Heyndrickxia acidicola: one gene and its partner. The protein of the gene in region 1 interacts with the protein of each later gene in a pairwise test. Links are inferred from orthologs where the notes say so. Each region holds a gene or a part of one and is shown on either strand. Other genes may lie near its edges.

Region 1 (3,000 bases):
CGCTTCTTTTGACCGCAGCTTTTTAATTGAACTGATGCCCGAGCTCACAGAAAGAAAATGGTATTGTTCTATGCGGAATATTAAATGGAAGGAGTACGGATATGCTAATAAAAAACTAAATACTTTGCTTCATGGCCATGGTATACACAATGTACACGCCCATAGAGCAGACAGTGATACAAGATCCACCTTTGAGTTATTGCAAAAGCATAATCCTGACGGTTCTCCTTATTTGCTTGAAATGTTATCAAAAAAACCAATGAGGAAGCCGCAGCATAAGAAAACATATTACCCAAAAAGCAAGAATGTTCCATTCTCCTGATAGTATTACGAATAAAAGCTATCGCTTAAGCTTTTATGCCTTATTTTTTCACACAAAAGGAGCCTGTTCGGCTCCTTTTTACATTAGTCTAATTTTAAATTTTTAAATGCTTCAGCAAATGCATTATTTAATGGTTCTTCCTTATTTTGCTGCTTATTTAAATACTTTTGAACCTCTCGTTTCGATACTTTTCCATTTGATTCGCTTTTTCGGCGTTTTTCAAAGGCAGACAGCTTCTCGCGATACCCGCACTTACAGGCAAAAATTTGGCCTTCCCCTTCTCCACGGAGCTCCAGCTTTTTCATGCATTGAGGACAGCGGGCATTGGTAAGGCGGGCCACATTTTTTCGATAACCGCATTCACGATCTTGACAAACAAGCATCTTGCCTTTTTTTCCGTTTACCTCAAGCATTGGTTTTCCGCATTCAGGACAACACTTTGTTGACAGGTTATCATGCTTATACTTTTTATCGCTTGATTTTATTTCGGAAACAATTTCTATTGTATACTGCTTTATTTCATTGATAAATACTTCTTTTTTAAGCTTCCCTTTTGCTATCAATTCAAGCTTCTGTTCCCATTCGGCTGTGAGCATAGGGGATTTCAACTCTTCTGGTACTAAATCAAGCAATTGTCTGCCTTTTGACGTAATATGAATGTCTTTTCCTCGTTTTTCGATCAAAAAAGAATTAAACAGCTTATCAATGATGTCTGCACGCGTTGCTACAGTGCCCAGCCCCCCTGTAGATTTTAATGTATCTGCAAGCTGTTTATTTTGTGTATTCATATACTTCGTTGGATTTTCCATTGCAGAAAGCAATGTGGCTTCATTAAATCGAGCAGGAGGATTTGTTTGACCGGTTGTTTGCGCAATGAGCTTTACCTGTAAGCTATCTCCTTTTTCAATTCGGGGCAGAATTTGTTCTTTTAGATCATCTGCTGTATCGTCATCGTCAAATCGATTTTCATAAACTTCCTTCCAGCCCATAGACAAAATATTTTTTCCTCTGGCAACAAAGGTTTCCTCCCCAATTTTCGCATGAAGGGTCAATTGATCATATTCGAATGCAGGGAATAATACGGATAGGAACCGTTTTACCACCAAATCATATATTTTCCTTTCCCTATCAGTAAATGCAGATACATTCACATAGCTTTCTGTTGGAATGATAGCGTGATGGTCAGAAACTTTTGTATCATCAACGAACCCTTTTGTGATTTTAAGAGGCTTTTTCAAAATCTTATTTACCAAAGATCGATATTCACCCGCTCCGCACGCTTTTAAGCGCTCTTGTAACGTACCAACGATATCTGAGGAAATGAACCTTGAATCGGTACGCGGATACGTTAAAACTTTATGCTGTTCGTAAAGCTTTTGCATGATGTTCAACGTTTCTTTCGCAGAATAGCCAAAAATGTTATTGGCATCACGTTGAAGCTCTGTTAAATCATAAAGACCCGGAGAAACGGTTTTCTTTGTTTTTTTCTCAATTTCTTCAACGGCTGCATTTTGTGTTCCCAATTTCTTTATGATAGCTTCGATCTTGTCTTTATTAAAACTTCGTCTATTGCCGTTAGAATCAATCCAGGCCAAGGTTAGGTTATTTGTTGTTTTAGCCTCAATTCCATAATAGGTTTGCGGTTTGAAATGCTTAATTTCGTCTTCTCTCGAAGCAATAATTGCAACGGTAGGTGTCTGTACACGTCCACAGTTAAGCTGTGCATTAAATCGAGTTGTGAGGGCGCGCGTTGCATTAAGACCGATATACCAATCCGCTTCTGAACGAGCTACAGCGGAGGCATACAAGTTTTCATAAGCTTTTCCGTTTTTTAATTGTGAGAAGCCTTCTTTAATCGCTTTATCTGTAACAGAAGAAATCCACAGCCTTTTCATCGGCTTTTGGACTTTCGCTTTATCTATAATCCAGCGTGCGACTAATTCTCCCTCTCTCCCGGCATCAGTAGCCACAATAATTTCATGTACGTCCTTTCTTGACAACTGGCTTTTAACCGTATTGAATTGTTTTCCTGTCTGCTTGATTACGGTTAATTTCAAATGCTCCGGCATCATAGGCAGATCTTCTAATTTCCACGTTTTATATTTGATATCGTAACTTTCAGGGTCCGCTAATGTGACTAAGTGCCCAAGCGCCCATGTTACAATATACTTATCTCCTTCAAAATATCCATTTCCATTTTTATTGCAATTCAGTACACGCGCTATATCACGTGCTACTGAAGGTTTTTCAGCAATTACTACACTTTTTGCCATACGTAAAACATCCTTTCCAATTTCCATATGTTAAATATAACATAAGATTCCCTAGTATTCATTTGTGCTTAAATGGCTTATACAAACTAAAGATAAAAGCAATTTACTCAAAGATACATACTTTCAAGGTAAAAACAAAAAGATAAGATTAGCTTTTTAAGTTTCTCCAGTGCAACACTTTCTTTTAAATAGTCAAGTAAAAGGAGGCCCCTAAATGGCAAAAGTAAAAAAAGATCCATCCAAAACTGGTTTAAGTGCTTCTAAAGTAAAAGGACAAGGTACAACAACAAAAGAAACGGGTACCATTGAAGCGGATGCATCCAGACAAAAACACGGAAGATAAGGGCATATTATTAAGCGATTAAGGCATGATAATGAAGAGGAGGTGTTAAAGAATGGCAAAAA
Region 2 (4,680 bases), 590 kb from region 1 along the record:
CCATCTCAGCAATTCTGGTTATTGCAGGCTTAATTATTTGCTTCGTTTTCAAGCTTAATCTTGGAACGGACTATACAAGCGGTACACGTGTACAGGTCAATTCTTCACAAACATTAACGAATGCCAAGCTTACATCAGACTTTAAAGCACTTGGCCTGCAGCCTGATGATATTGAGCTTGCAGGGAACCATAGCGACACAGGAGTTGTACGTTTAAAAGGCATGCTTTCGAAGAGTGATGTAGAGAAGGTGAACTCCCACTTTACCAGTGAGTATGGAACAGAGCCTTCCATCAGTACCGTTTCACCTACGGTTGGAAAGGAATTGGCTAAAAACGCAATTTCTGCCCTTATCATCGCAGCTGTAGGTATTATTATTTATGTCGCACTCCGTTTTGAAGTTTTAATGGGCTTAGCGACAATTGTAGCCCTGTTTTATGATGTGTTTTTCATTATCGCCATTTTCAGCTTAACAAGGCTTGAAGTGGATCTTAATTTCATTGCAGCCGTATTGACTATTGCAGGTTACTCCATTAATGATACGATCGTTACCTTCGACCGTATCCGGGAAAACCTAAGGAAGAAGGGACGGATTAAAACAGAAGATGAACTGGCAGATGTCGTAAATAAATCGATTCGCCAGACACTTACTCGTTCAGTCAATACTGTCCTGACGGTAGTCATCACAACACTGGCTATTCTGATTTTCGGAAGCAGTTCTCTTACGAATTTTGCTATTGCTTTGCTCATCGGGTTAATTTCTGGTACTTATTCGTCCATCTTTATTGCTTCGCAGCTTTGGTTTGTTTGGAAGCGAAAGCAGCTTAGAAAGAACGGACCGATAAAAACCGTTAAAGAAAAAAGAAAATGGTCAGACGAGCCTCAAGTATAATGGATGTAAAGCCACAGATCTTAAAAATGATCTGTGGTTTTTTATGGATTTGTTAAATGAGATACGAGCAGTTTTCAACATAGAATTTTACCGATTATTGCTCTGTTGAAAGGATTAGGATTTTAATAAGAGGATTATTATACATCATTGGAGGGTATATATTAAAAATGTTTCTACTCTAAAGGCAGCTGTGTGCAGGGGAACGTACCTTTGCATAAGATTTCAAAGTGAGTGGAATTTTACAAATAATAATGGATTTGAGCTGCATTTGATAAAGGGAGTGTGTTAGTGTGAGAATCCAATGGTCTATTTTTCTTGGAATTGTCTTTGCTTTTTTAATTGCTATTTTTGCGGTCATAAATGTAGATTCAGTAAAGGTCCATTATTTATTTGGAACAGCCCAATGGCCTTTGGTTTTAGTTATACTGGGTTCTGTTGTGACAGGAGCAATCATTATAGGGGCTGTTGGGTTTGTGAAAATGTATTCTTTAAGGCTTCAAAATAAACGGCTTGAAGAAGAACTCAAACAACTGCGGACCAGAGTCGGTTTGCCAGGAAAGAAGCCTGAAACTGATATGGAGGAAAGCTCATTTCAAAAAACAGTACCAGATTCGCCAGATACGCCTGATTCCCCAGCACATTAAGACGGAGCAAAGCCCCCTTGCTTCGTCTTTTTCAATTGTATAGGCTCTTTTCTAAAAAATTGTTGCTATTTGGCACAAAACTGATTTTAAAAAACAAAGTACCGTATTAAAACTTTTGTACAGTATACGAAAAGATGCCGAGAAGACCGACAATATACGGATTGATCTTTGTTCTTAAGCACCGTTCTATGCGAAAACAGCCATTAGATAAGAAGATGACAGTTGAACATGAACCATGTATAATGGAGAGGTTGAAGAGGTGGGCATATGTTAAAGTCAAAAACCCGTTGGAAAGTTACAGAAGCTGAATCCAGCGCCTTGGAAGAATTGGCTGCAAAGGTAAATATCACTCCGTTGGTTGCAGGTTTATTAATAAACCGCGGCATAACAGACCCTGAGGCCGCACGGGCTTTTTTATTTGATCAGAAAAAAGAATTTCATGATCCTTTTTTGCTTCAAGACATGAAGGAAGCAGTTGAAAGAATAAAATTTGCTATTGAAAAAAAAGAACCCATCCTTGTTTTTGGGGATTATGATGCGGATGGTGTCAGCAGTACTACTGTTCTGATGAGTGTGTTGACAGATTTAGGTGCAGACACAGAGTTCTACATACCAAATCGTTTCACCGAAGGGTATGGGCCGAATGAACCTGCTTTCCGCCATGCAGCAGAATCTGGAAAAAAACTGATTATCACTGTCGACACAGGTATTGCTGCCGTCCACGAAGCGCAAGTAGCCAAGGAACTGGGAATGGATCTAATTATTACAGATCACCATGAACCGGGGCCGGTGCTCCCGGAAGCTCTTGCAATTGTACATCCAAAGCATCCTGAAGGCCGTTATCCCTTTCATGAATTGGCTGGAGTGGGTGTTGCCTTTAAGCTGGCGCATGCTTTGTACGGATTTGTTCCTGACCATCTTCTGGATGTCGTGACCATTGGGACAGTTGCAGATCTTGTCCCATTAATCGGTGAAAATCGAACATTGGTTAAGGCGGGATTAAAGCAGCTTGCCAAAACAGAGCGACCTGGTATTCAGGCTTTATGCAAGGTTACTGGAACAGAGCTGACGGAAGTCAGCGAGGAAACGATTGGATTCGTTCTAGCTCCCCGCCTGAATGCAGCCGGAAGGCTGGATAGTGCGGATCCTGCAGTCGAATTATTGATGAGTACAGATATGGAAGATGCTGTTGAATTAGCAAAGCAAATTGATGCCATGAATAAGGAAAGGCAAGCCATTGTCAATGATATGACAACGGAAGCAATTGAAATGGTTGAAAGCCAATACCCCACTGACCAAAACAGAGTACTTGTCATTGGCAAGGAAGGGTGGAATCCCGGGGTAGTTGGAATTGTTGCCTCCAGACTGGTTGAGAAATTCTACCGGCCCACTATTGTATTAAGCTTTGATTTAGAATTGAATAAAGCAAAAGGGTCTGCGAGAAGCATTGCAGGTTTTAATTTATTTGAGCATTTAAGTACTTGCCGCGAGCTCCTTCCTCATTTTGGAGGACATCCAATGGCAGCCGGTATGACTTTGTCTATAGATGATGTTGAAGAATTAAGGAATCGCATGAATAAGATTGCCTTTGAAGTATTGAAGAAAGAAGATTTGATTCCGGTCACTGAAATAGACGCGGTAATAAAGCTCGAAGACATTCATTTAGAGGCTTTACGGGAACTGGATATGCTTGCTCCATATGGAACAGCCAACCCTAAACCAAAGGTCGTCATTGAAAGGGTGCCAATTAAACAATTAAGGAAAATTGGCGCGGGTGATAAACATTTGAAAGTGAGCTTTGGTCAGGACGGCGCGATATTGGATGGAATAGGCTTTGGCATGGGGGAGTTCGCAGATCATATCTCTCCGATTTCTGAAGCTTCCGTTATGGGGGAGCTTGCTATTAATGAGTGGAATAATATCCGGAAACCCCAAATCTTTATGAAGGATATAACGGTGCAGGATTGGCAGCTCTTTGATATACGAGGCATAAAGCAATGGAAAAAATGGGTTTCAACCATTCCAAAAACAGAAAGCCAATTTATCCTGTTTCAGGAACGTTCATTGGAGACATTCAAGCAGGCACTGGAGGGCTTTCCGTTTTACCATATTCGGGACAAGGACGAAGCAAGTAAGCACGACATTGACGGCAAAGCAATCGTCCTTTTTGATTTGCCTTCAGATGAATCGCTTCTTCACCTTTTGGTAAAGGGGAAAAAACCAGAACGGATTTATGCCTTTTTTCATCATGAACAGGATCACTTTTTCAGTACATTTCCTACAAGAGAGCATTTCAAATGGTATTATGGCTTTCTCGCTAAACGGAAATCGTTTGACCTGATTCGTTATGGAGATCAGCTGGCTGCTTATAAAGGATGGTCTCGTGAAACGGTAGATTTTATTTCACAGGTGTTTTTTGAACTAGATTTTGTTACAATAAAGGATGGGCTTATTTCAATTCATCCTGTAAAATCAAAACGGGATTTGTCTGAATCGACTGCATATCAAAAAAAAGAAGCACAATTTAAACTAGAAAATGAATTATTATATTCATCTTATCAAGATTTAAAAAGATGGTTTGATGAAAGGATTCAATGGTCTGTTAAACATGAGGAGGAAGTAAGATAATGGATTTAAAGAAATATATTACAATTGTTCCAGATTGGCCAAAAGAAGGCATTATTTTTAAGGATATCACAACATTAATGGATAACGGTGATGCATACCGTTATGCAACAGACCAAATTGTTGAATATGCGAAAGAAAAAGAAATTGATCTTGTTGTTGGACCTGAAGCACGAGGCTTTATCATTGGGTGCCCGGTTGCTTACGCACTTGGTGTTGGTTTTGCACCAGTCCGTAAAGAAGGAAAGCTGCCTAGAGAAACCATTAAAGTACAATATGGCCTTGAATACGGAAGCGATGTCTTAACAATTCATAAAGATGCAATAAAGCCTGGTCAGCGCGTTCTTATAACAGATGACCTATTAGCGACAGGCGGAACAATTGAAGCCACTATCCAGCTTGTTGAAGAGCTTGGCGGAGTGGTAGCAGGTATCGCGTTCCTAATCGAGCTTGAGGAGCTTAACGGCAAGGATAAGCTGAAGGGCTACGATGTTCTGACTTTAATGACATTTTAATGCGTA

Evidence for each region. The genes of interacting proteins can lie anywhere in the genome.
Region 2: the proteins of A5N88_RS03775 (region 1) and recJ interact in binary tests that used the Escherichia coli proteins (3 or more experiments, as listed by UniProt). The link is inferred for Heyndrickxia acidicola from one-to-one orthologs.

What each region holds. Positions count from the first base shown.
Region 1 is NZ_KV440953.1:810,678-813,677, reverse strand. It holds A5N88_RS03775 (DNA topoisomerase III), read right to left. Parts: upstream 2,596-3,000; coding sequence 406-2,595; downstream 1-405. Other genes in the region: A5N88_RS03770 (YkuS family protein), read left to right, coding at 2,991-3,000; A5N88_RS24060 (YuzL family protein), read left to right, coding at 2,810-2,938; A5N88_RS03780 (exonuclease domain-containing protein), read left to right, coding at 1-322.
Region 2 is NZ_KV440953.1:217,127-221,806, forward strand. The notes cover bases 1,481-4,481. They hold recJ (single-stranded-DNA-specific exonuclease RecJ), read left to right. Parts: upstream 1,481-1,801; coding sequence 1,802-4,162; downstream 4,163-4,481. Other genes in these bases: A5N88_RS00925 (LapA family protein), read left to right, coding at 1,481-1,534; A5N88_RS00935 (adenine phosphoribosyltransferase), read left to right, coding at 4,162-4,481. In the rest of the region: protein translocase subunit SecDF, read left to right, coding at 1-890; more of A5N88_RS00925, read left to right, coding at 1,181-1,480; more of A5N88_RS00935, read left to right, coding at 4,482-4,674. UniProt on the Escherichia coli protein: Single-stranded-DNA-specific exonuclease.